DNA from 3 places in the Streptomyces sp. SudanB5_2050 genome. Region 1 is predicted to be linked to each of the others. Evidence: riboswitches for the same ligand, from Rfam matches in the RefSeq annotation. Region 1 holds a riboswitch; each other region holds the start of a gene.

Region 1 (9,331 bases):
CGCCCGCCACCGGGCCGAGATATTCGACACCCCCGTCTACGACGGTCCGCACGCCCGGGCGGCCGCGCTGCTCCAGCTGCTGATCCACGTCCCCGCCCTGGAGCGTTCCAACGCCCTGTTCGCCTCCGCCGTCGCCTACGCCTATCTGGTCGCCAGCGGCGTCGAGATCACCACCACCGCCGAGCGGGTGCGGGACCTCGCCCTGCTGGTCAAGAAGGGCGACGCGTCGGTCGACGCCATCGCGGACGAGCTGCGCCGGTGGAGCGCGTGACTACGCCCCGTCGCCGGGCGGGCGCCACGCCGTACCGAGCACGCAGTAGGAACTCGGCAGCGCCGGGCCGTTCTCCGGCATCGTCATCCGCCGGTAGGGCCCCAGCGTGAAGCCGGCCTCGCGCAGCGAGGCGACCGGCTCCCGGGACAGGTGGCAGCCACCGCTCAGCGGCGGCCACAGCGTCCGGTCGAGCGCACGCTGGGTGAAGGCCATCACCCGGCCGCCGCCGGCGCCGTGCTCGAAGAACCGCACCTCACCGCCGGGGCGCAGCACCCGCCGCACTTCGCTCAGGGCCCGCGGTACGTCGCGGACACTGCACAGCACCAGCGACACCACGGCCGCGTCGAACGCCTCGCTCTTGACCGGCAGCGCCTCGGCCGCGCCCGGTGCCACGTCCACCGGCACGTGGGCGCGCAGCGCCGCCTCGACGGCCAACTGCCGCAGCACGCGCTCCGGTTCGACGGCCACGACCTCGGAGACGGTGCCCGGGTAGTGGGAGAAGTTCAGTCCGTTGCCCGCGCCGATCTCGATCACCCGCCCGGACAGCCCGGCGAGCAGCCGCTCGCGCACGCGCCCCATGCCCATACGGGTCTCGGCGCGCACGCTGAACCGGGCGTAGCAGCGGGCGAACAGCGGATGGTGCACGGCGTCCCGCGGAACGGCGCGGGAACGGGCGGATCGGGCCGGCATGGGGGCCTCCCTCACGAGGTGGTGCCTCACCGTGATTGTCCCCCGCCCGCCCGTCCCGCATCCACCGCACACCCGTCCGTTTCCGTGCCCCGGGCGTGCCGGCCGGCGGACCCGGGGCACGGACGCGGAGGCGTTCGCCCGGCGGCGCGCGGTCAGGGCGCCTCCCGCCGGGCGAACACCTCCGCGTCCCACGTGCCCTCCAGCCGAGGCGCCAGCCAGTGCGGCGCCGAGGAGCGGAAGGCGGCGGGCGCGAGGGCGGCCGCCCCGGCCGGAACGGCGCCCAGGAGCGGCGCGCCGGCCACGTCGGGGAGGTCCGCGAGGTTGCAGCGCGCGGCGAGGTCCGGGGCCTCGGGCCAGCTGCCGATCACCACGCCCGGCAGGTCCAGGCCGCGGGAGCGCAGCTCGCGCGCGGTCAGCTCCGTGGTGTTGAGCGTGCCCAGCCCGGCCGGGACCACGAGCAGCACCGGCGCGCCCAGCAGCCCGGCGACGTCCGCCAGGGTCCCGCCGGCCGCGTCGAACCGCACGAGCAATCCGCCCGCGCCCTCGACCAGCACCAGGTCGTGCTCGGTGGCCAGCTTCGCCGCCGCCTCCGCCACGTCGTGCGGACGCACCGGCGCCAGGCGGGCCCGGCGCGCCGCCGTGGCCGGCGCCAGCGGCTCCGGGTAGCGGGCGACCTCCGCCGCCGTCACGCCGCCCGCGAGACGCGCCACCTCCCGCGCGTCCCCCGGCTCGTCCGGCCCCACGCCCGTCTGCGCGGCCTTCAGCACGGCCACCGACCGGCCGGCCGCCAGCGCCGTGGCGGCGACGGCCGCGGTCACGACCGTCTTGCCGATCTCCGTGCCCGTCCCCGTGATCACCAGTACCGGCATGTCATCCCTCCCGTGCCGCCGCGCACACGGCGCGCGCGATCCGTGCCACGTCCGCGTCGCCCGTCACGTACGGCGGCATCGTGTAGACCAGATCGCGGAACGGCCGCAGCCACACACCCTCGCGCACCGCCGCGGCCGTCGCCGCGCGCATGTCGACGGCGTGGTCGAGCTGCACCACGCCGATCGCCCCGAGCACGCGTACGTCCCTCACTCCCGGCAGTTCGCCGGCGGGCGCCAGACCCTCGCGCAGCCCCGACTCGATCCGCTTGACCTCCGCGAGCCAGTCCTGGCCGAGCAGCAGTCCGATGGAAGCGCAGGCCACGGCGGCCGCCAGCGGATTCCCCATGAACGTCGGCCCGTGGGCCAGCACCGGCACCTCGCCCCGCGAGATCCCCTCGGCCACCTCGGAGGTGCACAGCGTGGCCGCCATCGTCAGATAGCCGCCGGTCAGTGCCTTGCCCACGCACATCACGTCCGGCGTCACGGCCGCGTGCTCCGCCGCGAACAGCGCGCCCGTGCGCCCGAAGCCGGTCGCGATCTCGTCGAACACCAGCAGCACGCCGTGCGCGTCGCACGCCTCCCGGAGCACCCGCAGATACGCGGGGGAGTGGAACCGCATCCCGCCCGCGCCCTGCACCACGGGCTCGACGATCACGGCGGCCAGTTCGCCGGCGTGCCGCTCGATCGAGGCGCGCAGATGATCCGCGTACGTCTCCTCGTACTCCGTCGGCGGCGCGTCCGCGAAGACCTGGCGCGGCAGGACGCCCTGCCACAGCTCGTGCATCCCGCCCTCGGGGTCGCACACCGACATCGGCTGCCAGGTGTCGCCGTGATAGCCGCCGCGCCAGGTCAGCAGGCGCCGCTTCTCCGGCCGGCCCAGCGAGCGCCAGTACTGCAGGCACATCTTCACCGCGACCTCGACGGAGACCGAGCCGGAGTCGGCGAGGAAGACGTGCTCCAGGCCCTCGGGCGACATGTCGACAAGGATTTTCGCCAGTCGCACGGCCGGCTCGTGGGTGAGCCCGCCGAACATCACGTGGCTCATGCGCTCCAACTGCTCGCGCGCGGCCTCGTTGAGGACCGGATGGTTGTAGCCGTGGATCGCCGACCACCAGGACGACATCCCGTCGACCAGCTCGCCCGAGCCGTCGGCCGGGCGCAGCCGCACCCCGCTCGCCGACTCCACGACGAGCGGGTCCTGCCGGCCGGGCATGGGGCCGTACGGATGCCAGACGTGCCGCCGGTCGAGCGCCAGCAGCTCGTCCACGGTCAGCGCGGGCTCAGGCATTGGGCGCGAGGTCCGTTCCGGCACCACGGCGGCGCACGGCGACCAGGTCCGTGCGCGGCTCGCCGGCCACCGCGGGCACGGCGCCGGCGCCCTTCTCGGCCGGGGCGGAGCCGCAGAGGCTCCCTCCCTCGTGCGCGGAGCCGCAGCCCCCGCCCTCACCGTGCGACCCGCAGCCCGCGCCTTCCCCGTGCGAACCGCATCCGCCCCGGTCCGCGACCCGGTGCTCCGGCAGCGTCACCTCTCCGGCGCCCTCCACCTCGAACCCGGCGTCCGCGATCATCTCCAGGTCCGCCCGGCCGGCCTGCCCCTCGCTGGTGAGGTAGTCGCCGAGGAAGATGGAGTTGGCCAGGTGCAGGGCGAGCGGCTGCATCGTGCGCAGATGGACCTCGCGCCCACCCGCGATGCGCACCTCGACGTCCGGGCAGACGAACCGCGTCATCGCCAGGATGCGCAGGCACCGCTGCGGGGTGAGGTGCCACTCCTTGGCGAGCGGCGTGCCCTCCATCGGGATCAGGAAGTTGACCGGCACCGAGTCCGGGTCCAGCTCCCGCAGCGAGAAGACCACGTCGACCAGGTCCTCGTCGCTCTCGCCCATGCCCGCGATCAGCCCGGAGCAGGCGGACAGCCCGGCGGCGTGCGCCTTGTTGACCGTGTCCACCCGGTCGGCGTACGTGTGCGTGGTCGTGATGTCCCCGTACGTCGCCTCGGACGTGTTGAGGTTGTGGTTGTAGGCGTCGGCACCGGCCTCGCGCAGCCGCTCCGCCTGGCCGTCGGAGAGCAGGCCCAGACAGGCGCACACCTCGACGGCCTCGTTCTGCTCCTTGATGGCCTTGATGGTGTCCGAGACCCGGTCCACGTCCCGGTCGGTCGGACCGCGCCCGCTGGCCACCAGGCACACCCGCTTGGCACCCCCGGCCACGCCCGCGGCGGCGGCCTGCGACGCCTGGTCGGGCTTGAGCCAGGTGTACTTGAGGATCTCGGCCTTGGAGCCGAGCCGCTGCGAGCAGTAGGAGCAGTCCTCGGGGCACAGGCCCGACTTGAGGTTGACGAGGTAGTTGAGCTTCACCCGGCGGCCGAACCAGTGCCGGCGCACCTTGCCGGCCGCGGCCACCACATCGAGCAGGTCGTCGTCGGAAGTGGCGAGGACGGCAAGGGCCTCCTCGCGGGTCGGCGACTCACGCCGAAGCCCCTTGTTCACCAGCGTGTTCAGCAGGTCCATGAGAGCCGATCCTGTCCTACGGGGCCACCCGGGGCCAAGGAGAGTTTGCACAACACTGACAGATCACCGTGTGGGTATTGCCACACCTCGCGGGGGTGGCGGTACCGCTATCGTCTGTCCACTGCCTACAAAACCGACGGAGGACCGATCCATGGCGTTCGGCTGGATCGACGAGCAGGCCCTGGTGCGCCGCCGGGCGGGCCTCGTACGGACTCTGCGCCCCCGGCCGGCCGACTCGCCGCTGCTGGACCTGGCCAGCAACGACTACCTCGGACTGGCCCGGCACCCGGAGGTCACCGAGGGCGCGGCGCGGGCCGCGCGGGCCTGGGGCGCCGGGGCGACCGGCTCCCGGCTGGTGACCGGGACGACCGAACTGCACGCCGAACTCGAACGCGAACTCGCCGACTTCTGCGGCTTCGAGGCCGCGCTCGTCTTCTCCTCCGGCTACGCGGCCAACCTCGCCGCGGTGACCGCGCTGGCCCCGCACGGCTCCCTCGTCGTCTCCGACGCGGGCAACCACGCCTCGCTGATCGACGGCTGCCGGCTGGCGCGCGGCACGACCCAGGTGGTGGGGCACGCGGACCCGGACGCCGTGCGCAAGGCCCTGGCGACGCACGAGGGGCCCGCGGTCGCCGTCTCCGACACGGTCTTCTCGGTCGACGGCGACGCGGCGCCGCTGGCCGCGCTCGCGCAGGTGTGCCGCGCGTACGGGGCCGGACTGGTCGTGGACGACGCGCACGGCCTCGGGGTCCTCGGCGAGGGCGGGCGGGGTGCCGCGCGGGAGGCGGGTCTCGCGGGCGCGGACGACGTCGTCGTGACGGTGACGCTGTCCAAGTCGCTCGGCAGCCAGGGCGGCGCCGTGCTCGGGCCCGCCGAGGTGATCGAGCATCTGGTCAACGCGGCCCGCACGTTCATCTTCGACACCGGTCTCGCCCCCGCGGCGGCGGGCGGGGCGCTGGCGGCGCTGACACTGCTGCGCCGCGAGCCCGAACGGGCGGCGCGGGCGCGGGCGGTGGCGGCCGAACTGCACGCACGCCTGACCGCCGAGGGGCTGTCCGCGGTGCGTCCGGACGCCGCGGTCGTCTCGGTGCGCGCGCCCTCCCCGGAGGGGGCCGTCCGGTGGGCGGCCGACTGTCGTGCGGCCGGCCTGGCCGTGGGGTGCTTCCGCCCTCCCTCCGTGCCCGACGGCATCTCACGGCTCAGGCTGACCGCCCGTGCGGACCTCTCCGGGGTACAGATCGAACGCGCTGTGCGGGTCATCGGCGAAACGCGACCATGAGTCGGCGTGACACGGCCGTGCGCCGTCCGATGCCCGCCCGGATCAGCCGCTGTGGATGGCGGCGGTGAACGACGCCCAGCTCCCCGGGGAGAAGAGCAGCGCGGGTCCGGCCGGATCCTTGGAGTCGCGTACGGCGAGCAGACCGGCCCAGGGGCCGTCCGACGGCCGGGCCGTCTCCACACAGTTGTTCGCTCCGGTGCTGTAGCTGCTGCGCAGCCATCGCGCACCGGGCAGCGCCGTACTCACGGGGACGTTCCGGGGACGTGCCGACGTGGAATCCGACGTGGTGCCTGACATGGTGCCTCCTTACGCGCCTGCCGCGGTCGCGGCGATGAAGTCCAACGAGTCCTCGGGCGAAAGGGCATGAACCAGAAGGGCGTTGAAGGCCTCGGTGTAGGCCTCTACGTCTTCTTTCCGTTCGAGGTGCAGGCTACTCGTCAAGTGGTCGAGAACAACCACGTCCAGATCAGAAGTGCTCGAAAAAGAGAAGATTACGAAAGGGCCGGTGACACCGATGTGCGCCCCGGCGGCGAACGGCAGGACCCGGAGCGCGACATGGGGGAGGCGTGCGGCCTCGACCAGCCGCTCCAGCTGACGGGCCATGACCCCGGGCCCGCCCACCTCGCGCCGCAGCACCGCCTCGTCCAGGACCGCGCTCAGCTCAAGCGGCGGCTCGGCCCGCAGCACGTCCTGGCGGGCCAGCCGCACCTCCACCAGCGTGTCCAGCCGCTCCTCCGACAGTCCGTCCACCGCGGCGTGCGTCACCGCGCGGGCGTACTCGGGCGTCTGGAGCAGGCCGGGGACCACCGTGGTCTCCAGCGTGCGCATCGCGCTCGCCTGCGACTCCAGGCTGATGAAGTCGCGGTAGGTCGGCGGGAGCACCCCGCGATAGGCGTGCCACCAGTGATTCCGGCCCCCGCCCGGCCCGTCGGTGCCGGCCAGCACCTCCAGCAGCTCCCGCAACTGGGCGTCGTCCACGCCATAGGCGTCCAGCAGTAACCGCACGTCGGCCGGTTTCGCCCCGCTCGTGCCGGTCTCGATCCGGCTGACCTTCGACTGGTGCCAGCCCACCAGCCGGGCCGCCTCACCGCTGGTGATCCCCGCCGATGTGCGCAGGGCGCGCAGTTCGGCGCCCAGCTTCCGGCGGCGCACCACGGGACCGTGCTGCATGGGCCACTCCTCTACTCCTGACGAGCCGCCCACATACGCTCTGGGGTCGCAGAGTTCACCGCATCGAGCGACAGATATATGCATATCTTGGTGGATCGCCGCCCTTCGCGGGCCGGGTGATGGCAGTCTGGCGGCGAAGCACCAGTCCGGGACCGTACTCGAACCAGCCGCTCCGTGTCGGACTGCGGTCCCGTGGGAAAGGGACGACGTCGCCATGGCAGACCATCTGGAAGCATCCGTCACTCTGCCGAGCGATCCCGCCTCGGTGGCCGCCGCGCGGTCCTACGTGGTCGGCACACTGGCGGAGTGGGGACTGCCGGCGGAGGCGGAGGTGTCGGAGACCGTTCGGCTCATCGTCTCGGAGCTGGCGACCAACGCGGTCCAGCACACGTTCGGCCAGTCGCCCACGTTCACGGTGGACCTCGCGCTCGACCGCGACGAGCGGCTGCGCCTGGGCGTCACCGACAGCCATCCCCGGTTCCCCAAACGCCTGCCGGCCGCCGTCCAGCAGGACAACGGCCGGGGCATGGTGATCATCCGCTGGCTGACGGCGGAGTGCGGCGGCAAGCTGAGGGTGCGCCCGACACGCGAGGGCGGCAAGACCGTCTCCATCGAGCTTCCCTGGACGCCGCCGGACGGCGCCGGAGGGGTGACGGCGGGTCAGGACACCGTCACCCTCCCCGGCCGGGCTACTTGACCCGGCCGTACCAGACGCTGCCGGTCCAGATCTTCTGCAGGCGCACCACGTCCCCGGTCTTCGGGGCGTGCCAGATCTTGCCCTTCCCGGCGTAGATGCCGACGTGGTAGACACTGCGGCCCGAGTGGAAGAAGACCAGGTCACCGGCCTTGCGGTTGCCGGCCGAAATGTGCCGGGTCTTGTTGTACTGCTGGGCCGCCGTGCGCGGCAGCTTCTTGCCGGCCTTCTTGAACGAATACAGCGTCAGCCCGGAGCAGTCGAACCTGTGTGGTCCCACGGCGCCCCATGCGTACGGTGAGCCCTTCTTGGAGGCCGCGATCTGGAGCGCCTTGGTGGCGTGGGCGGCCGCGGACGCCTCGGAGGCGGCACCGGGGACCACGACGGAGCCGCCCACGGCGGCGAGGGTGAGAGCGGAGGCCGTACCGGCACGGGCCATCAGGGACGGGACTCGATTGAGCGCAGACATGCGCAACCCTTCGTCAGCCGCCTGTGAAGGATGACCTGTCGGATTCGGGCTGGCGAAGTTGCCCGGCCGCACGGATGCGGCTTCACCCCAAGGGTCACTCGGCCCGGCGTCGTCCTCCCGGAGACGGCCGTACCGGCGACCCGTCGTGCTCGGGTCCTCCACTCCTGCCGATCCACTCCTGTCGACCGGTCGTCCGGACGGCGGCAGGACTCGGCGTCCGCCCGGACCGCCCCGCCGCTGCGGCGGGGGCTTGTCGTCAGTCACGGATCTTGTCCCGTCCGGTGGGAAAATCCCAACGGAACGTGCCCTTTGTGTTGTTACTCACCACTCACCCGTTCGGGTGGACGCCCCTTCGTTCGACGTCTCGCCGCCCGTCAGGGCGACGTCGGGACCAGCGGCGCGAGCCGAAACGGCGGTGCCGGGGCGGACGGCCCGCGCAACCCGGGGCGGTCCCGAATCGGAGGTGTTCCTACGCTGAAAGGGGGTAAGCCGTTTGGTCCGTTTCGATGCCGTGCGCACGGGGGCCCGGACGGCGGGTCTCAGTCGGCGGGGTGCCGCGGGATGGCGATCCGTGCCGTCCGCCGCTCGCCGTCCAGTACCCGAAGGGCCCGGGCGAGCGTGCTCGCGTGCACTTCCGTCTCGCCCCTGCGGTGCATCAGTGCCAGCGCGTCGCGCAGGGCGCTCGCCTTGCCGACCAGCGCCTGGGCGGCGCGCAGTCCGCCGTAGGTGTCGCCGTCCCGTGCCGGGTTGATGCGTCCGAGCAGGTCCACGACCTCCAGGTAACGGTCGATCAGCTCGGCCTCCGCGCGGGTCAGGGCCGGCAGCGGAGGGGGCTCCGGTGGCAGCATCGGCGGCTCACCTCGCGCCGGGCGTGTGCCGCGGCGGGACCCCGCGGCCGGGCACGATCCGGTCCACCAGGCCGTACTCCAGCGCCTGGCGCGCGTCCAGCACGGTCTCCCGTTCGAGGTCCGCGCCCACCTGCTCCGGGGTGCGGCCGGTGTGCCGTACGAGGATCTCCTCCAGCCGGGCGCGGACGCGGGCCAGTTCGCCCGCCCGGACGGCCAGGTCGCGGGCCTGCCCGTGGACCGGCTCGGTCAGGGAGGGCTGGTGGATCACCACCCGTGCGCCGGGCAGCACGGCGCGCTTGCCGGGCGTGCCCGCCGCGAGCAGGACCGCGGCGGGCGGACCGGCCTGTCCCAGACAGGTCGTCGCCACGTCGCAGGCGATGTGGCGCATCGTGTCGTAGATCGCCGTCATGGCGGTGAAGGAGCCGCCGGGGGAGTTGACGTACAGGGCGATGTCGCGGTCCGGGTCCTGGTGCTCCAGGTACAGGAGCTGTGCCGGCACGTCGTTCGCCGAGGTGTCGTCGATCGGTGTTCCCA
Region 2 (9,331 bases), 4.5 Mb from region 1:
GCGACCGGGGACCGCACTGGGTGACGTACTTCAAGGTCGCCGACGCGGAGGAGTCCCTGCGGCACCTCACCGCCCTGGGCGGGCACGTCCTGGAGCCGGTCCGGGAGACCGAGCACGGCCGGACGGCGATGGTGGCCGATCCGGAAGGGGCGCGGTTCGCGGTGCTGCAGAGCCGGGCCGCGGAGCCCCGGGAGCGCTCAGGCGGGTGACACCGGCAGCACGTCCGGCGACAGCGCCGCCGCGCGGGACGTCGCGGCCGTCATCCGGCGCCGGTGGTGCCGTCGGCACAGCACCTCGTAGCCGATCTCGTCGGCGGACCGGGCGACGTCGCCCACGACCACCTGGGCGCCCTCGACGACCATGACCCCGCCGACCGTGCGGGCGTTGTGCGTGGCGCGGGCCCCGCACCAGCACAGGGCCTCGACCTGGAGCACCTCGACGCGGTCGGCGAGTTCGACCAGGCGCTGGGAGCCGGGGAACAGCTTGGAGCGGAAGTCGGTGGTGATGCCGAACGCGTACACGTCGAGGCCGAGGTCGTCGACCACGCGTGCGAGCTGGTCTATCTGCTCCGGCGCCAGGAACTGCGCCTCGTCCGCGATGACGTAGTCCGCGCGTCCGCCCCGGGAGAGGTGGTCGACGACATACGCGTACAGGTCCTGGCCGTCCTCCACCTCCACCGCGTCGGTGACCAGGCCGAGACGGGAGGAGAGCTTGCCCTCGCCCGCGCGGTCGTCGCGGGTGAAGATCATGCCGACCAGTCCGCGTGCGGAGCGGTTGTGCTCGATCTGGAGAGCCAGTGTCGACTTCCCGCAGTCCATCGTTCCGGAGAAGAACACCAGCTCGGACATGAGGGGTTGGGCACCTTTCGGCGAGGGGGTCGGTGAGGGGCGGAGGTCAGGAGCGTACTTCGAGCAGGGGGACGAGCTGCTCGGCGGGGGTCATCGAGCCGTGGTTGCCGACCATCGACGACTCCTTCGGCTCCCGCTCCGAGGCGATCAGCAGGACGTCGTCCCGCGCGGCGGCGACCACGTCGCCGATGCGGTCGTACACCCGGTCGTCGATGCGGGGGCCGAACCAGCCGGCCGCGATCGCCTCGTCCCTGGACGCCACCCAGAACTGCTCGCCGAGGACCTCGCGCCAGCAGGTCAGCACGTCGTTGTGCGCGCCGGGGACCGCGTACACATGGCGGGCGCGGCCCTCGCCGCCGAGGAGGGCGACGCCCGCCTTCAGCTCCCAGTCCTCGTCGAAGTCGATGCGGTGGTCCTCGTCGAAGGGGACGTCGATCATGCCGTGGTCGGCGGTGACGTACAGCGCGCTGCGCGGCGGGAGCTGCTCGGCGAGGCGCTGGACGAGCCGGTCGACGTGGGCGAGCTGGCCGCGCCAGGTGTCGGAGTCGATGCCGAAGCGGTGGCCGGCGCCGTCGACCTCGGCGTAGTAGGTGTAGACGAGGGCGCGGTCGGCGCCGGCCAGCTGCTCGGCGGCGAGGTCCATCCGGTCCTCGCCGGACAGCCGGCCGTGGAACGAGCCGCCGCTGAGCGCGACCTTGGTCAGCGGGGTGTTGGCGAAGGTCGGGGAGGAGACCTGCGCGGCGTGCACTCCCGCGCGATGGGCGAGCTCGAAGACGGTGGGGTACGGCTGCCAGGCGCCCGGCGCCGTCCACGGCTGCCAGCGCAGCTGGTTCATCAGCTCGCCGGTGTCCGGATTGCGCACCGTGTAGCCGGGCAGCCCGTGGGCGCCCGGCGGCAGACCGGTGCCGACGGAGGCGAGGGAGGTCGCGGTGGTCGCCGGGTAGCCCGCGGTGATCGGGCGTCCGGTGCCGCCGCGCGAGCTGCCCAGCAGCGAGGTCATGAAGGGGGCGTCCTCGGGGTGGGCGCGCAGCTGCTCCCAGCCGAGGCCGTCGATCAGGAACACGCAGTTCCGGTCGGCGGGGGTCAGTTCGGTGATGCCCGCGGTGGTGCCGGGGACACCGAGGCCGGCCGCCAGGGTGGGCAGCAGGTCGGCGAGCGAGCCGCTGCCGTACTCGGGTACGGGGGCGGAGTCGACGGGGAGCGGTTCCGGGTCGGTGTCCCAGGCGGCGGGCTGCACCATCAGCGGGTGTCCGCCGTCGCCTCGGAGAGGGCCTGCGCGAAGGCGAGCGCCTGGCGCACCGTCTCCGGGCCGTCCCCGGCCTCGCTGACCCGCAGGCTCAGGTCGTCGGCGGTCGAGCTGCCGGTGTAGCCGTGGTCCGCCTCGCAGTTGGGGTCGCCGCAGGCGGCGGGCTCCAGGTCGAGGCGGGAGACGGCGCCCCAGCCGATGGTGAGCACGATCTCGCGGGGCAGGGTGCCCGGCTTGTACTGCTCCGGGTTGGCGACGACGCGGCTGACGACGATGGACGAGATCCGGCCGAGCTTGACGGACTCCGTGGACGTCGTGGCGTACGGCGTCGGGGAGGTGTCGTCGGCGGCCTGCTCGTCGGTGTGGCTGACGATGAAGCGGTTGCCGGTGAGCACGAGCACGGTCACGTGCCGGCGCACCTCGTTCTGGTCGAACGTCGTCTCCTGGTGGACCAGGTACGACCGCACGGGCTCGCCGCCCACGGCGGCCTCCACCGCCTCGGCCACGAGGGCCGGGTAGTAGCCGCTGCGCTCGATCGCCGCTCGCAGCCCCTGGGTCGTCGTACTGGTCTTGGCCATGCCGTCCATCCTACGGTGGCCCACTGACTGCGCGGGACGCTCGTGCGGCGCCCGTACCGGGCGGCGCGCGGTCAGTACGCGGGGAGGGTGCGCGGTCCGAGGTCGTCCCGGGCGGGAGGGGGCGCGAGCCGGACGGAGGCGCTGAGGACGCTCAGGCCGCGCGGGGCCACGACCACCGGTTCCAGGGTGACGGCGACGACCTCGGGGTGGTCGTCCACCAGCCGGGAGACCCGCAGCAGCAGCTCCTCCAGGGCGGCGGAGTCGACCGGGGCCGAGCCGCGCCAGCCGAAGAGGAGGGGTGCCGTGCGGACCGAGCGGATGAGCGAGGTGGCCTCGCGGTCGGTGACCGGGATCAGCCGGTGCCCCATGTCGCCCAGCAGCTGGGTGGCCGCACCGGCGAGGCCGAAGGAGAGCACGGCCCCGGCCGCCGGGTCGATGACCGCCCGGACGACGGTGTCGACGCCGCGCGGGGCCATGCCCTGCACCACCGGGCGCAGCTCGGCCGGGGTGCCGAACAGCTCGGTCAACTCGGCGTACGCCCGCCGCAGTTGCTCTTCGTCGGCCAGGTCCAGGCGCACGCCGCCGAGATCGGCGCGGTGGCGCAGGTGCGGGGCGGTGGCCTTGAGGGCGACGGGGTAGCCGAGGGCGCGTGCGGCGGCGACCGCGTCGTCGGGTGTGGGTGCGGGCAGGGCGCGGTGGACGTGGATGCCGTACCGGCCCAGCAGCTCGCAGGTCTCCTCGTCGCCGAGGGCGAGTCCCTGGCCGCGGGCGAGGTGTCCGGCGATCAGCTCGGCGGCGCCCCGCTCGTCGATGTCCTCGTACTCCGGGACCTTGCCCGGGTCGGCGGCGTCGCGTCGCCACTGGGCGTAGGAGACGGCCTGGGCGAGGGCGCGGACGGCGCGTTCGGCGGCCGGGTAGGCGGGGATGAGCCGGGTCCCCTCCGGAGGGGGATCGGCGGGACCGGCCGGATGGGGGGCCGCGGGCGCGGCGGGCCGGGGATGCGGGGGCGCGGCGGCACGGCGATCGCCGGCCTCCGGGGTCCGGGGGCCGGCGGGGGCGGTGTCCTCCGCTTCCGCGGGCGGCGTCCGCGGCTCCGTCGGCGCGGGAGCGGGCTCCGTCGGCGCGGGCGCGGGCTCCGTCGGCTGCGGCTCCGCCGGCTGGGGCGCCTGCGGAGCGGTGCTCGCCGCCGCCGAGAGGGCTTCCGCCAGGCCGCCGAGTTCGACGTGGACGACGAGGACCGGCTTGGCGGGGACCGCGGCGGCCGCCGACCGCAGGGCCGCCGCCAGGGCGGCGTCCCCGGCCGACCCCTCCCCCACCGTCGGGATCGCGGTCACCACCACGGCGTCGCAGGTGTCGTCGGCCAGCGCGCGGGACAGGGCCCGGTGGAAGTCGTCCGCCGAGGCGGCCGTCGTCAGGTCCAGCGGGGGCTGTGGGCGCAGCCCCTCGGAGAGGCAGGCGTCGTACGTCAGCAGGCCCAGGGACTCGGAGTTCCCCAGGATGGCCACCCTCGGCCCGGGCGGCAGCGGCTGGCGGGCGAGCAGCAGCCCCGCGTCGACCAGGTCGGTGATCGTGTCGACCCGGATCACGCCGGCCTGCCGCAGCAGCGCGGAGACCGTGGCGTGCGGCAGCCGGGTCGCCCGTACGGCGTGTCCTTGCGGCGCCACCCCGCCGTGCCGGGCGCCCTGCACCACGACCAGCGGCTTGACCGCGGCCGTCCGCCGGGCCAGGCGGGTGAACTTGCGCGGGTTGCCGATGGACTCCAGGTACATCAGCGCGACGTCGGTCTCCGGGTCGTCGTACCAGTACTGGAGCACGTCGTTGCCGGAGACGTCGGCGCGGTTGCCGGAGGAGACGAAGGTCGACACGCCGGTGACGCCGGTGACCCCGCCGCCGCGCCGGTGCAGCCGGGAGAGCAGGGCGATGCCGATGGCGCCCGACTGGGCGAACAGACCGATCCGGCCGGGGCGCGGCATCTCGGGCGCGAGGGAGGCGTTGAGCCGCACCCGGGGGGAGGTGTTGATCACGCCGAAGGCGTTGGGCCCGATGATCCGCATGCCGTAGCTGCGCGCCTGCCGCACGAGGGCCCGCTGGCGCTCGCGTCCGTCGGGGCCGCTGTCGGCGTATCCGGCGGAGATCACCACCAGGCCCTGCACACCGTGCTCGCCGCAATCGGTGACGACCTCGGGGACCCGCTCGGCCGGCACGGTGACGACGGCGAGGTCCACCGGCCCCTCGATCTCGCGCACCGACCGGCACGCGGGCACCCCGTCGATCTCCTTCAGGTCCTCGGGGAACGCGCTGTTCACGGCGTACAGGCGGCCGGTGTAGCCCGCGTCCCCGACGTTGCCCAGGATGCTGCGGCCCACGCCGCCCGGCGTGCGGCCGGTGCCGATGACCGCCACCGAGCCGGGCTGCAGCAGCCGCTGCACGGAACGCGCCTCCGCGCGCTGCTCGCGCGCGTACTGCACGGCGAGCGAGCGGTCGGTCGGTTCGAGGCCGAACTCCAGACGGACCACACCGTCCTCGAAGCTGCGCTTCTGGGTGTACCCGGCGTCCATGAACACCTTGATCATCTTGGTGTTGGCGGGCAGCACCTCGGCGGCGAAACGGCGGATGCCCCGCTCGCGGGCGACCGCGGCGATGTGCTCCAGCAGCGCGGAGGCGACACCGCGCCCCTGGTGGGCGTCCTGGACGAGGAAGGCGACCTCGGCCTCGTCGGCGGGTGCGGACGCGGGTGTTCCACCGGCGCCGATCCGGTCGTAGCGTACGGTGGCGATGAACTCGCCGCCGACGGTGGCCGCGAGTCCCACCCGGTCCACAAAGTCGTGGTGCGTGAAGCGGTGGACGTCCTTGGCGGACAGGCGAGGGTACGGCGCGAAGAAGCGGTAGTACTTCGACTCGTCGGAAACCTGCTCGTAGAAGCTGACCAGGCGCTCGGCGTCATCAACGGTGATGGGGCGGACGCGCGCGGTGCCGCCGTCGCGCAGCACCACGTCGGCCTCCCAGTGGGCGGGGTACTCGTGCCGGTCCGACGAGGTCTGCATGGGCCCCAGAGTACGGCTCGCGTACGACAACGGCGCGAGGCAGTCTGTGGAGGACGGAAGGTCGGGCCGAGGCCGCGGTCCGACGACCACACGGGGCGGCGCACGGCGCCGTCCCGGCACGCTTCACGATGTGGGAAACTGGTCTAGACAAGAGTGGTCTAGACAACATAAGACCTCTGAACACCTGAAGGGCAGCATCACATGGCTGAGCGCCGCGTCAACGTCGGCTGGGCCGAGGGTCTCCACGCCCGCCCCGCCTCCATCTTCGTCCGAGCCGCCACGGCCACAGGCGTCCCGGTCACGATCGCCAAGGCCGACGGCTCCCCCGTCAACGCGGCCTCCATGCTGGCCGTCCTCGGCCTCGGCGCCCAGGGTGGCGAGGAGATCGTCCTCGCCTCCGACGCCGAGGGCGCTGACGCCGCCCTGGACCGGCTGGCGAAGCTGGTCTCCGAGGGGCTCGAGGAGCTTCCCGAGACCGTCTGACCCAGGACAGCACCGAGATGCCCGCCCGGACCACCGGGCGGGCATTTCTTCTGCCGGTTCCGCTTCTGCGCCGGATTCTGTTTCCGCTCCCGCTGTTGCTTCCGCCTTTACTGCTTCCATTTCGCTCGCGGAATTGTTCAAGGCAGCAGAAATCGACCCCCCGGCGAGAACAGCTCCTTGTATACGACCCCCGCGTTAAAACCTGACACTCGGCGTGTTTACGGCACGTTGCGTATTCCTCACGCGCTCCGTCGCCCGACCGCCGGGGGCGAACCGCAGCCGGTGCGCCGGAAGAGACCGCTCGATGTGCAGCGTCATGAGCGCCCGCGCACGCTCGCCGTCGCCCCTGGCCACCGCGTCGGTGATGGCGCCGTACTCCGCCCAGCGCTCCACCGGGTCGGCCGGCGCCGCGACGGCGTACAGCCAGGCGATCTTGTGGCGGAGCTGGGTCAGCAGGGCCGTCAGGGAGGGACTGCCGGTCGCCTGGGCGAGGGTCTCGTGGAACCACCCGTCCAGTGAGCGCAGGTCGTCGCCGTGCCCCTGCCCGGCACGGTCCCGTCCCAGCCTGACCAGTCCGCGCAGCACCTTGAGGTGGGCCTCGGTGCGGCGCCGGGCGGCCCGCGCGGCCCCCAGGGGCTCCAGGAGGGCGCGGGTCTCCAGCAGGTCGGCGGCCTCCTCCTCGGTCGGCTCCGCCACGCACGCGCCCGCGTGGCGCCGGGTCACCACGAAGCCCTCGGCCTCCAGGGTGCGCAGGGCCTCGCGGACGGGAACGCGGGAGACCCCGTAGCGGCGGGCGAGAAGCTCCTCGGTGAGGCGGCCGCCGCGCCCGTGGACTCCGGCGACGATGTCGTCCCGGATCGCCGTGCACACCGAGTGCGCCGGAATACGCATGCCCGACCTCCGCCTTGGTCCCCGTGAAAACGTCGACGATCGACACGTGTTCAGTGACTCTAGGCCAGTCGAGCGGAGATTCCGACGGCGGACGGGATTTCCCGGATGTTTTTCGGACGGCGCCCGAACGGGCGGCGGGCGCGCGGAAATGCGAAAGCCCCGGCTCGGAAGCCGGGGCTTTCGGGGCCTTGCCGCCCGCCGTCAGACGTTCACGCCGTGGGAGCGGAGGTAGGCCACGGGGTCGATGTCCGAGCCGTACTCGGCGCTGGTGCGGGCCTCGAAGTGCAGGTGCGGGCCCGTGACGTTGCCGGTGGCGCCGGAGAGGCCGATCTGCTGGCCGGCGGAGACCGACTGGCCCACCGAGACGCCGATGGACGAGAGGTGCCCGTACTGCGTGTACGTGCCGTCGTGCATCCTGATCACGACCTGGTTGCCGTACGCCCCGCCCCAGCCGGCCTCGACGACCGTGCCGACGCCGACGGCGTGCACGGTGGTGCCGGTGGAGGCGTGGAAGTCGATGCCGGTGTGGCTGCCGGAGGACCACAGCGAGCTGCCGGCCTGGTACGCGGTCGAGACGTACGAGGCGGTGATCGGCGCGACGAAGGTGTTGAGGCGCTTGCGCTCGGCCTCCCGTGCGGCGCGCTCCTTGGCCTCGCGCGCCTCCTCGGCGGCCTCGGCCGCCCGCTCGCGCGCGGCCTCCATCGCCGCCTCCCGGGCGGCGGCGTCCAGAGCGGCCTGCTTCTGGGCGGCGGCCTGGGCGTCGATCTCCTCGGCCACGGAGTCGCCGATGCTGATGACCGGGGTGATGCCGGTCTGCTCCGCCTCGGGCTCGGCGGCGAGCGCCGGTGCCGCGAGGGTGCCGACGACGCCGGTGGTGGCGAGGGCCGCGACACCCGCCGCGCGGGCGGTGGTGCGGTGCATCCGGCTGGGACGGCGGTGCTTCCCGGTGGCGCGCGTGAACGCCATGTAGAGGCTGGTCCTTTCCTTCCCTCTCGCCTACCGGGTTAGCTGACGGGTTCGGAGGTGGAAGGTCTCCTACGGACCCCCTCGCTGCGCGCGGGCGTCCGATTCACCCCAGGGACTGCGGTGGGTCCCCGGCTCCCCTGGCTCGCGCCGTACGGGGACTCGGCGATGACTGTCCGGTGCCGCGGGCGCGGCGTACTGCCTGACGAACAGCCCGGAAGACGCTAAGCGGGGCCGCCTTCAATCCTCAAACGCAACAGGCTTTTTGTAGCGCATGCCACAGGGCAGACAGGCTGTCTCTCCCTCAATTCGGACAAACGTCGGCCCTGGTGACACTCGGGTCACCAGGGCCTCCGCACACCCGTGGTGCTACTCGGCCGCCACCACGGTGACTTCGCCGATGCCCAGGGCCTCGACGGGCGCCTTGATCTGTGCGGCGTCACCGACGAGGACCGTCACCAGGCGGTCCACCGGGAAGGCGCTCACGACCGCCGCCGTGGCCTCCACGGTGCCCGTGGCGGCGAGTTGGCGGTAGAGCGCGGCCTGGTAGTCGTCGGGCAGGTGCTGCTCGACCTGGTCGGCCAGCGTGCCGGCCACGGCCGCCGCCGTCTCGTACTTGAGCGGCGCCACGCCCACCAGGTTCTGCACCGCGACGTCGCGCTCGGCGTCGGTGAGACCGCCCTCGGCGAGCGTGCGCAGCACCGTCCACAAGTCCTCGAGGGCCGGGCCGGTGTTGGGGGTGTCGACGGAGCCGCTGATGGCGAGCATGGCGGCGCCGGTGCCGTCGGGCGCGGAGCGCAGGACCTGCCCGAAGGCCCGCACGCCGTACGTGTAGCCCTTCTCCTCGCGCAGCACCCGGTCCAGGCGGGAGGTGAGGGTGCCGCCGAGGCAGTAGGTGCCGAGGACCTGGGCGGGCCAGACACGGTCGTGCCGGTCGGGGCCGGTGCGGCCGATCAGCAGCTGTGTCTGCACGGCGCCGGGGCGGTCCACGATGACGACGCGGCCGCGGTCGTCGGCGATCACCGGGGGCACGGGGCGCGGCTCGGCGGTGGAACCGGTCCACGCGCCCAGGGTGTCGCCGAGCAGTGCGTCCAGGTCCAGGCCGGTGAGGTCGCCGACGACCACCGCGGTGGCCGTGGCGGGGCGGACGTGCTTCTCGTAGAAGGTCCGTACGGCGGCGGAGTCGACGTTCGCCACCGTCTCCTCGGTGCCCTGGCGCGGGCGCGACATGCGCGAGTCGGCCGGGAACAGCTCCTTGGAAAGCTCCTTGGCCGCGCG
Region 3 (9,331 bases), 2.4 Mb from region 1:
GGGCGACCCGGACGCGCCCCGGCTGTTCGGGCCCGGCGGGTACCAGAGCGGCCGGCTCAGGCTGGTGGAGTCGCGGCGCATCGAGGACGTCGTACTGGCGCGGTACCTGCCGACGGCGCCCGGCACCGGCGACCGGGTGGCCGCCGCCGACCGGCACTGGCTGGCGCTCGCCTGCGAGCTGGCCGAGCTGTGCCCGCCCTCGCGGACCGCCTTCAGCGTGGGGGCGGTCGTGGTCGCCGCCGACGGGACGGAGCTGGCGCGCGGGTACTCCCGGGAGGGCGGCGACCCCGCCGTGCACGCGGAGGAGGCCGCGCTCGCCAAGATCACCCCGGACGACCCCCGGCTCGCCGGGGCCACCGTGTACTCCAGCCTGGAGCCGTGCGCCCGCCGCGCCTCCCGGCCGGTCCCGTGCGCCCGGCTGATCCTCGACGCGGGGGCGCGCCGCGTGGTCACGGCCTGGCGCGAGCCGGACACCTTCGTGCCGGGGGCGAACGGCAGCGGAGTGCTCGCCGCGGGGGGTGCCGTCGTCGTCGTACTGCCGGAGTACGAGGAGCGGGCGAAGGCGCCGAACCGCCATCTGGAGGGGTAGGCGCATACGCGTGTGCGCCGGACCCCCGGGATGACGTACACTGGAGACACAACGACGCGGGGTGGAGCAGCTCGGTAGCTCGCTGGGCTCATAACCCAGAGGTCGCAGGTTCAAATCCTGTCCCCGCTACTGAAGGCCGAAGGCCGGAATCCGAAAGGGTTCCGGCCTTCGGTGCGTCCGCGTCCCCTCCCGTGTCCTCACCTCCGTGCGTTCACCCGTTCGGTCCGCACGGCTCGCCGCCCCCGAGCGCCCCGGGAAACCTGGAGCACGGGACGACAGGCGGCGTGGACGTGCGGGGTGGCGGGAGACGAGTGGTGCGGCCAGGTGACGTGGACGGCGAGGGAGCGCACGCCAGGGCCGGCGGCCGGCTCCCCGGCGATCCCGTGCCCGACCCCGGCCTGGGCGACGCCTCGGAGGTCCCGCCGGCCGCGGCCGGACGGCGCCGCCGGAACCGGTACGGGCGCGTCCTGGTGCGCCTGCTGCCGGCGCTGCTGATCGTCATCGCCGTCCTGTACGACAGCTTCACCCCCCGGTACTTCACCGCCGGTCCCCTCTACACGGCGGCGCCACTGGTCGCCGCGGCCGTCTACTCCCGGCGTGGGACGGTCCTCACCGGGATCACCGTGGTCGCCGTCGTCGTCGGACTCCAGCTGCGCAAGGAGGTCATCCACTACGTCGACTCCCTCACGGAGCTGATCACCATCGCGACGGTGGCCGTGCTCGCCGTCTTCGTCAACGCCTTCGTCCGCCGCGCCGGCGAGCAGCTCGTCTCCGTCCGCGAGATCGCCGAGGCCGCCCAGCGGGCGGTGCTGCCCGAACCCGCCGAGCGGATCGGCGGGTTCGAGATCGCCGCCTGCTACGAGGCCGCGCAGGCCGACGCGTTCATCGGCGGCGACCTCTACGCGGTGCAGGACAGCCCGCGCGGGGTCCGGCTCGTCGTCGGTGACGTGCGGGGCAAGGGCATGGGCGCGGTGGCCGCCGTCGCCGTCGTGATCGGCGCGTTCCGGGAGGCCGCCGAGCAGGAGGCGACGCTGGAGGCGGTGGCGCAGCGCCTGGAGCGGGCGCTGGCCCGTGAGGGCACCCGGCGCGACGGCCTGGACGCCTTCGAGGGCTTCACCACCGCCGTGCTCGCCGAACTCCCGCACGGCGACGGGGTGGTGCGCATCCTCAACCGGGGACATCCGCCGCCCCTTCTGCTGTACGCCGACGGCACCCTGCACCCGCTGCCCGCCCGGGAGTCCGCGCTGCCGCTCGGGATGGGGGAACTGGGCGTGTGGCCCGACCGGGCGGAGCAGGCGCCGTTCCCCGCCGGGGCGACGCTGCTGCTCTACACCGACGGGCTGTCGGAAGCCCGGGACGCCGAGGGCGAGTTCTACGATCCGCACGAGCGGCTGGCCGGCCACGTGTTCCGGCATCCGGCGGACCTGCTCGACGCGCTCGCCGAGGACGTGCGCCGGCATTCCGGCGGCGGCATGGCCGACGACATGGCGCTGCTCGCCGTACGGCGCCCCTGATCACGCCCGGTGACGGAGCAAGCGCCCTCCGCATAACAACTGACACACCGTCAGGTGGGGCGGATGCGGAAAGTGATGCTGAAGGTCGGTCAACTCGCCCGGTTTTCACCGTGCGTGAGGCGTGTGTCCGCCCGGATTTCGTTAATGATCAAGCGGAACGGCTTGGAATCCGAGCCCCGCGTCTATTAACGTTCGATAACGCAGCGCGGTCGTCCCAGCCGTCACAGAAGGCGGCTCCGTGCGCACGCGCCGAATCCCGTAAGGGAACCGGGGAACCACCACTTGGGGTGAATCGGGCGTGACCCGCCGTGTCTCCACGGCTGATCACGCGCGTAGGAGACCTTCCTGCTCCGAACCCGTCAGCTAACCCGGTAGGCGAAAGGAAGGAAAGGAGTACGCCCACGTGGCGTCCAACCGGCCTGCCCCCGAGGCCCCGTTCGTGCCCAGCCGGCACGACACCGACACCTTCGGCTACGACGTCCACCGCGCCGAAGAGGGCCCCTGGGAGGAGTGGAACCCCACCGCGGAGTCCATCCGCCCCGTGCGCGGCCGGCACCGCGTCGCCAAGCAGCGCGGCGGACTCGCCCGCAGCTCCACCGTCCTCGGCGTCGGTGTCATAGCCGCCGTCGGCGCGGGCGGGATGGCCAGCGCGCAGACCGGCAAGCCGCCGGTGTCGATCTCCATGCCGGACCTGCCCAACGTCGGCTCGCTCATCTCCGACGAGGAGCCCGAGCCCGAGGGGTCCGCCACCCCGCTCAGCGGCATCGCCGCGGCCTCCGCCGGCACCGGGCAGGAGAGCGGCGCCGACGCCGGCGAGTCGCTGCGCGCCCGCATCATGGCGCAGGCCGAGCAGCAGCAGGCCCAGGTCGAGAGCAAGGCCGCCGCCCAGGCGCAGGCCGCCGCCGAGAAGGCCGCCGCGGAAGCGGCCGCCAAGGCGGAGAAGGAGGCCAAGGCCAAGGCCGCCGCCGCCAAGAAGAAGGCGGAGGAGGAGGCCGCGAAGAAGGCCGAGGCCGAGCGTCTCGCGAAGCTGGCCAAGCAGTTCACGCTGCCGACCTCCTCGTACACGATCTCCTCGACCTTCGGCCAGGCAGGCCCCTACTGGGCCTCCGGCCACCACACCGGCCTCGACTTCGCCGCCCCCACGGGCACGCTGCTCAAGGCGGTGCACAGCGGCACCATCACGTCGGCCGGCTACGAGGGCTCCTACGGCTACAAGACCGTGCTCACCCTCGACGACGGCACCGAGATCTGGTACGCCCACCAGTCCTCCATCAACGTCAGCGTCGGCCAGAAGGTCACCACCGGCGACGTCATCGGCCGCGTCGGCGCCACCGGCAACGTCACCGGCGCCCACCTCCACATGGAGGTCCACACGGCCGGCGGCGGCAGCCTCGACCCGTTGGCATGGCTGCAGAGCAAGGGCCTCACCCCCTGAGCCACGCCGCACACGCCGATCGCCCCTCCTGATCCCCGGCGGTCCTGACGGCGACCCCCCGACGTCAGGGCTGCCGGTTTACGGGAACTTTGCCCCGCTTACGGAATCGCGGGGTCCGCCGGGCTCGTTGACGCGGTACATGACTTCTCTGCGCAAGCTCGGCTCCTCCGACCTGGAGGTCTTCCCCCTCGCCCTCGGCGGCAACGTCTTCGGATGGACCGCGGACCAGGACACCTCCTTCGCCGTCCTGGACGCCTACACGGCGGCGGGCGGCAACTTCATCGACACCGCCGACTCCTACTCCGCCTGGGTCGACGGCAACAGCGGCGGCGAGTCCGAGACCGTCCTCGGCAAGTGGCTCGCGGCCCGCGGCAACCGGGATGACGTCGTCCTCGCCACCAAGGTCAGCCAGCACCCCGAGTACCCCGGGCTGAGCGCCGCGAACATCAAGGCCGCCGCCGACGCCTCGCTGCGCCGCCTGGGCACCGACCACATCGACCTCTACTACACCCACTTCGACAAGCCCGAGGTGCCGGTCGAGGAGATCGTCGGCGCGCTCGACGAGCTGGTGCGGGCGGGCAAGGTCCGGCACATCGCCGCCTCCAACATCTCCGCCGAGCGGCTCGCCGCCTCCCTGGACTTCTCCGACCGTGAGGGCCTCGCCCGGTACGTGGCGATCCAGCCGCACTACAACCTGGTCTCGCGGGACACCTACGAGGGCGGGCTGCGCGACCTCGCCGAGCGGGCCGGGCTGGCCGCCGTGCCCTACTACGCCCTCGCGGCCGGCTTCCTCACCGGCAAGTACCGGCCCGGTGCCACCGTCGACAGCCCGCGCGCGGGCGGTGCCGCCCGGCACCTGGAGACCGAGCGGGGCCGCCGGGTCCTCGCCGCCCTGGACGAGATCGCCGGGGCCCACGACGCCCCCGTCGCCACGGTCGCCCTGGCCTGGCTGGCCGCTCAGCCGACGGTGGCCGCGCCGATCGCGTCCGCGCGCACGGTGGAGCAGCTGCCGGCGCTGCTCGGGGTGGCGGAACTGACCCTGTCGGAGGACGAGGTCCGGCGGCTGACGCAGGCCTCGGCCTGAGGACCCGCCGTCGGCCCCCGGCGGGCCGGGGCCGGTGAGGTCACGGCCGGCGGGGCAGCGGCTGGCGGTGGGCCGGGTGAGCCGACGGGTACGCGGGCCGGTTACGGACGTGAGCGGGGAAGGGCGCCGGTACCCAGGCCGGGGTGAACGCCGGGGCCGCGGGAGCCGGGTGGCCGTGGCCGTACCCGCCGTACGGGGCCACGGGTGCGAATCCGCCCGGCCGGGCCGCGTACCCGTATCCGGCGTACGCGGCCGCCGCGTACCCGTACCCGTATCCGTACCCGGCGTGGGAGCCGGGCGTCCCGTACCCCGGCCAGGGGGTGACGGGCGGTGGTGCCGTCGCCCGTGCGGCGTGGTCCAGCGCCGGGCGGGCCACGTCGCGGCGGTGCCACAGCGCGTCCAGCAACTCCCGCTCCCGTACGGCGAAGTCGGGGCCCGCCCGGCCCTTGCGACCCCGCTGCCGCAGGAACGCCAGTGAGGTCGCGTACGCCTCGTACTGCGCCACCGCCCGCGCCGCCTGCTTCCCGGCGTGCCGGCGGGCGTACTGCCGGGCGAGGCGGCGGGCGTGCATCGAGGCGAGCGTGTGCGGCTCCGCCGGTGCCAGCCAGCCGGCCATGACGTAGGCGGGAAGCTCCTCGCGCACGGTGCGCAGTTCGCGCTGCCGCGTCCAGATCACCAGCCAGGTCAGCAGGCCGAAGCAGGGCACCATGAACGCGCCGTACACGGCGAGGAAGCCGTACTCGCCGAACGCGGCCGAACCGTTCCACAGCGCGTGCATGCCCATCGCGAGCAGCAGGCCGGCCAGCGGGAGCAGGGCGCGCCGCAGGTGGTGCCGGCCGGTGGACAGCGCGGCGATGCCGAAGCCGATGCCGGTGAGCACGGTGAAGAGCGGGTGGGCGAAGGGTGACATGACGACGCGGACGAAGAAGGTCGCCGCGGTCACGGAGGCGAAGCCGCTGTCCCCGGTGAGCTGGTCGGTGCCGAAAGCGTTGCCCAGGTAGAGGATGTTCTCGGTGAAGGCGAAGCCGGTGGCGGTGACGCCCGCCGTGACGACGCCGTCGACGATGCCGGTGAAGTCCCGCCGGCGGAAGAGGAAGACCAGGAGGACGGCGGCGGCCTTCGCGGACTCCTCGACGACCGGCGCTATCACCGTGGCGCCCAGGGTGTCCGCGCCGGCCGGGTCGGCGGTGGCCGTGGCTATCCAGCGCGTCGCGAAGCTGTTGGCGATGATCGCTATCAGGGCGGCGGCGCAGGCGCCCCAGGCGAAGCAGAAGACCAGGTTCCGCCAGGGGCCCGGCTCCACCCGGTCGAGCCAGCGGAACGCGGCTATGAGCAGCGGCACGGGCAGCACCGCGAGGCCGAGTCCCACCAGGAAGCCCTGGGTGCCGGTCTGTTCGCGCACCAGGGCCAGGATCACCAGGCCGGAGATGGCCAGCAGCGTGGTCAGGGCCCCGTAACGCACCCAGCCGCGCTGCCACCAGTGCGGACGCGGTGGATTCGTCGGATACGGGGGACAGGTGGCCACGGCATGGACCCTAACCGGTGGGGGGCTGCTCCTGATGACGATCGCCGTGCTGTACGCGGCGGAAGAGCAAGTCGTTCACCACATGACCCTTGTCCAGTCCCTGGCCCTCGAAACGGGTCAGCGGGCGGTGGGCCGGGCGCGGCGCGAATCCGCCGCCGGGCACGGTGTTCTCGAAGTCGGGGTGCGCGGTGAGCACCTCGAGCATCTGCTCGGCGTACGGCTCCCAGTCGGTGGCGCAGTGCAGGACGGCCCCCGGAGCGAGCCGGGTCGCGGCCAGGGTGAGGAACTCCGGCTGGATGAGGCGGCGCTTGTGGTGCCGCTTCTTGGGCCAGGGGTCGGGGAAGTAGACGCGCAGTCCGGCGAGGGAGTCGGGGGCGAGCATCTCCCGCAGGAGGATGATCGCGTCGCCGTTGCCCACCCGGATGTTGGACAGCCCGTTCCGCTCCGCGAGACCGAGCAGGTTGCCCTGGCCGGGGGTGTGGACGTCCACGGCGAGGATGTTGGTCTCCGGGTCGGCGGCGGCCATCTGGGCGGTGGCCTCGCCCATGCCGAAGCCGATCTCCAGGACGACGGGGCGGCCGTTGCCGAACAGCTCGCCGAGGTCGATGACCCGCTGCCCGTCGATGTCCAGTCCCCACAGCGGCCACAACCGCTGCAGGGCGTCCGCCTGCCCGGTGGTCACCCGGCTCCGGCGGGGCTGGAAACTCCGGATCCGCCGCTCGAAGTGCGAGCCGGCGGGATCGGCCTTCGGGCCGTCGGGGAACCGGGGCTCGCCCTTGGCGCGGGCGTGCCTCAGGGAGTCACCGGGGTCACCGGGATGCGGGGCTGGCTGGGGAGCGTCGGAGGCGCTGCGGAAATCAGACACAGTGCTCCCGATTTTACGGCCGCACGGTCTCCTCCAGCATGGCCAGGGCCCGCCGGCCCACCTCCCGGCCGATGGGGAGGGAGGCCGTCGCGGCGGGCGACGGGGCGTTCAGGACGTGCACCGTGTGGGCGGCCTCGCGGATCAGGAAGTCGTCCACCAGCGTCCCGTCCGCCAGCACCGCCTGCGCCCGCACCCCGGCGGGCGCCGCCACCAGGTCGTCCTCCGTCACCGCGGGCAGCAGCCGGCGCACGGCCGTGGTGAACGCGGCCTTGGACAGCGATCGCCGCAGCTCGCCCGCCCCGTACCTCCAGTGCCGCCGCGCGATCCGCCACGAACCCGGCCAGGCCAGCGTCCCGCCCAGCTCGCGGGGCCGCACCACGCCCCAGCCGTACCCCTCCCGGGCGAGGGCCGGCACCGCGTTGGGCCCGATGTGCACGCCCCCGTCGATCCCCCGGGTCAGATGCACCCCGAGGAAGGGGAACGCCGGGTCCGGCACCGGGTACACCAGGCCCCGGACCAGCTCCGGTCGCGCCAGCTCGTAGTACTCGCCCCGGAAGGGGACGATCCGCATGCCGGGGTCGTCGCCGGTGAGGCGGGCGATCTCGTCGCAGTGCAGCCCGGCGCAGTTGACCATGACGCGGGCGCGGAGCACGTCCCCGGAGCGGGTGCGGACGGCGACCCCGAGGCCGGGGCGGCGGTCGACGTGCCGCACCTCGGCGCCGTAGCGGATCTCCGCGCCGGAGGCGTGCGCCAGCTGCCGGGCCACGGCCACGTAGTCGCAGACGCCGGTGGTGCCGACGTGGATGGCGGCCAGGCCCCTGACCTCCGGCTCGTGCTCCGGGATCTGGGCGGCGCCCAGCTCGCGCACCGGTATGCCGTTCTCCCGGGCGCGCTGGACCAGGGCGTGCAGGCGGGGCAGCTCGGCCCGCTCGGTGGCGACGATCAGCTTGCCGGTGACGGCGTGGGGGATGCCGTACTCGGCGCAGAACTTCACCATCTCCGCCGCGCCCCGCACCGCGTACCGCGCCTTGAGGGAGCCCGGCCGGTAGTAGACGCCGCTGTGGATGACGCCGCTGTTGCGGCCGGTCTGGTGACGGGCCGGACCCGGCTCCTTCTCCAGCACCGTCACCCTGGTGCCCGGAGCGGCGCGCGTGATCGCGTACGCCGTCGACAGGCCGACGATCCCGCCGCCCACCACCAGCACGTCGCAGTCGTGTCCGGCGCCGCGCGCGCTCGCGGTCCTCACCTGTGCCATCTCCCGGCCCACCTCCCGGTTCCGATAGTGCACTGCGCCACTGACAATGCCTTCAAACCCGGGAGCGGCGTCTCGGAACGCGGTCGCTCACGCCGTGGTCATCAGCAGCGGTCGGGCGCGCTCGCGCAGCTCGGCCACGCGCGGCTCGTCGCCGTACGGCTCCAGGCGGTGCAGGAGGTCCCTGACGTACTCGGTGGTGCGGGCCGAGGAGATGCGGCCGGCGACCTCCACCGCCCGCACGCCCTGCTCGCAGGCCGCGTCCAGGTTGCCGGACTCCAGCTCGGCCACCGCCGAGACGACGAGCCTGAGGCCGTGCGAGCGGACGAACTCCTCCGTCGGCTTCGACAGGGCCTGCTCGGTGAAGCGGCGGACCTGGCGCGGGGCCTTCAGGTCGCGGTAGCACTCGGCCGCGTCGGCGGCGAACCGGTCGTAGGAGTAGAAACCCAGCCACGTCGGGTCGCTGTCGCCGGGACGGGCGCGCTCCAGCCAGCTCTCGGCGGCCTTCAGGGCGGCGCCCGCCGCCGGGGCGTCGCCCGCGCGCGCGTGCGCGCGCGCCTCGACCAGGCGGAAGAAGCTCATGGTGCGGGCCGTGGCCAGTCCGCGGTTGCGTTCGAGTGCGGCCTGGGCGAGGTCGACGCCCTCGTCGCCGAAGCCGCGGTAGGTCGCCTGGAGCGACATGGAGGCGAGCACATAGCCGCCGAGCGGCACGTCGGCCGCGGCGCGGGCCAGGCGCAGCGCCTGGATGTAGTACCGCTGGGCCGCCTCCTGCTGGCCGGTGTCGAAGGCCATCCAGCCCGCCAGGCGCGTCAGTTCGGCCGAGGCGCCGAACAGGGCGCGGCCCACCTCGTCGGAGTAGGAGCCGAGGAGCAGGGGCGCCGCCTCGACGCGTAAGCACTCGGGGACCATCGACGAACGCCAGTCGCCGCCCCCGTACTTGGAGTCCCAGCGCCGCGCGTCCTCGGCGGCCTCCCGCAGTTTCTGCACATCGCTGTGGCCGACTTTGAGCGGTGCGCCGGAGCCCTCGGCCGGGCTCGCCTCGCGCGCCACCGAGCTGTCGGCCGGGG

The links. A riboswitch is a leader RNA that binds a small molecule or an ion and turns the genes downstream of it on or off. The one in region 1 is predicted to bind cyclic di-AMP.
Positions count from the first base shown of each region.
Region 2: linked by a shared signal. The riboswitch ahead of ACFZP7_RS25925 (M23 family metallopeptidase) and the one ahead of ACFZP7_RS05805 (C40 family peptidase) in region 1 are both predicted to bind cyclic di-AMP.
Region 3: linked by a shared signal. The riboswitch ahead of ACFZP7_RS16700 (M23 family metallopeptidase) and the one ahead of ACFZP7_RS05805 (C40 family peptidase) in region 1 are both predicted to bind cyclic di-AMP.

Region 1 covers NZ_OZ186760.1:1,336,119-1,345,449, reverse strand. The annotation lists gene ACFZP7_RS05850 (hypothetical protein) at 1-271, shown strand, start outside; gene ACFZP7_RS05845 (class I SAM-dependent methyltransferase) at 272-961, opposite strand; gene bioD (dethiobiotin synthase) at 1,114-1,830, opposite strand; gene ACFZP7_RS05835 (adenosylmethionine--8-amino-7-oxononanoate transaminase) at 1,832-3,118, opposite strand; gene bioB (biotin synthase BioB) at 3,111-4,337, opposite strand; gene ACFZP7_RS05825 (8-amino-7-oxononanoate synthase) at 4,489-5,616, shown strand; gene ACFZP7_RS05820 (DUF397 domain-containing protein) at 5,659-5,913, opposite strand; gene ACFZP7_RS05815 (helix-turn-helix transcriptional regulator) at 5,923-6,786, opposite strand; gene ACFZP7_RS05810 (ATP-binding protein) at 7,001-7,483, shown strand; gene ACFZP7_RS05805 (C40 family peptidase) at 7,476-7,949, opposite strand; cyclic di-AMP (ydaO/yuaA leader) riboswitch at 7,953-8,097, opposite strand; gene ACFZP7_RS05800 (hypothetical protein) at 8,489-8,797, opposite strand; gene ACFZP7_RS05795 (ATP-dependent Clp protease proteolytic subunit) at 8,805-9,331, opposite strand, start outside.
Region 2 covers NZ_OZ186760.1:5,810,628-5,819,958, reverse strand. The annotation lists gene ACFZP7_RS25960 (VOC family protein) at 1-209, shown strand, start outside; gene ACFZP7_RS25955 (thymidine kinase) at 198-848, opposite strand; gene ACFZP7_RS25950 (alkaline phosphatase family protein) at 895-2,088, opposite strand; gene ACFZP7_RS25945 (DUF5998 family protein) at 2,088-2,681, opposite strand; gene ACFZP7_RS25940 (GNAT family N-acetyltransferase) at 2,744-5,716, opposite strand; gene ACFZP7_RS25935 (HPr family phosphocarrier protein) at 5,918-6,199, shown strand; gene ACFZP7_RS25930 (GntR family transcriptional regulator) at 6,395-7,090, opposite strand; gene ACFZP7_RS25925 (M23 family metallopeptidase) at 7,292-8,056, opposite strand; cyclic di-AMP (ydaO/yuaA leader) riboswitch at 8,069-8,231, opposite strand; gene ACFZP7_RS25920 (M16 family metallopeptidase) at 8,423-9,331, opposite strand, start outside.
Region 3 covers NZ_OZ186760.1:3,751,770-3,761,100, reverse strand. The annotation lists gene ACFZP7_RS16715 (dihydrofolate reductase family protein) at 1-589, shown strand, start outside; tRNA gene ACFZP7_RS16710 (tRNA-Met) at 645-718, shown strand; gene ACFZP7_RS16705 (PP2C family protein-serine/threonine phosphatase) at 919-2,103, shown strand; cyclic di-AMP (ydaO/yuaA leader) riboswitch at 2,341-2,495, shown strand; gene ACFZP7_RS16700 (M23 family metallopeptidase) at 2,507-3,538, shown strand; gene ACFZP7_RS16695 (aldo/keto reductase) at 3,678-4,622, shown strand; gene ACFZP7_RS16690 (PrsW family intramembrane metalloprotease) at 4,663-6,147, opposite strand; gene trmB (tRNA (guanosine(46)-N7)-methyltransferase TrmB) at 6,158-6,943, opposite strand; gene lhgO (L-2-hydroxyglutarate oxidase) at 7,026-8,267, opposite strand; gene ACFZP7_RS16675 (MFS transporter) at 8,355-9,331, opposite strand, start outside.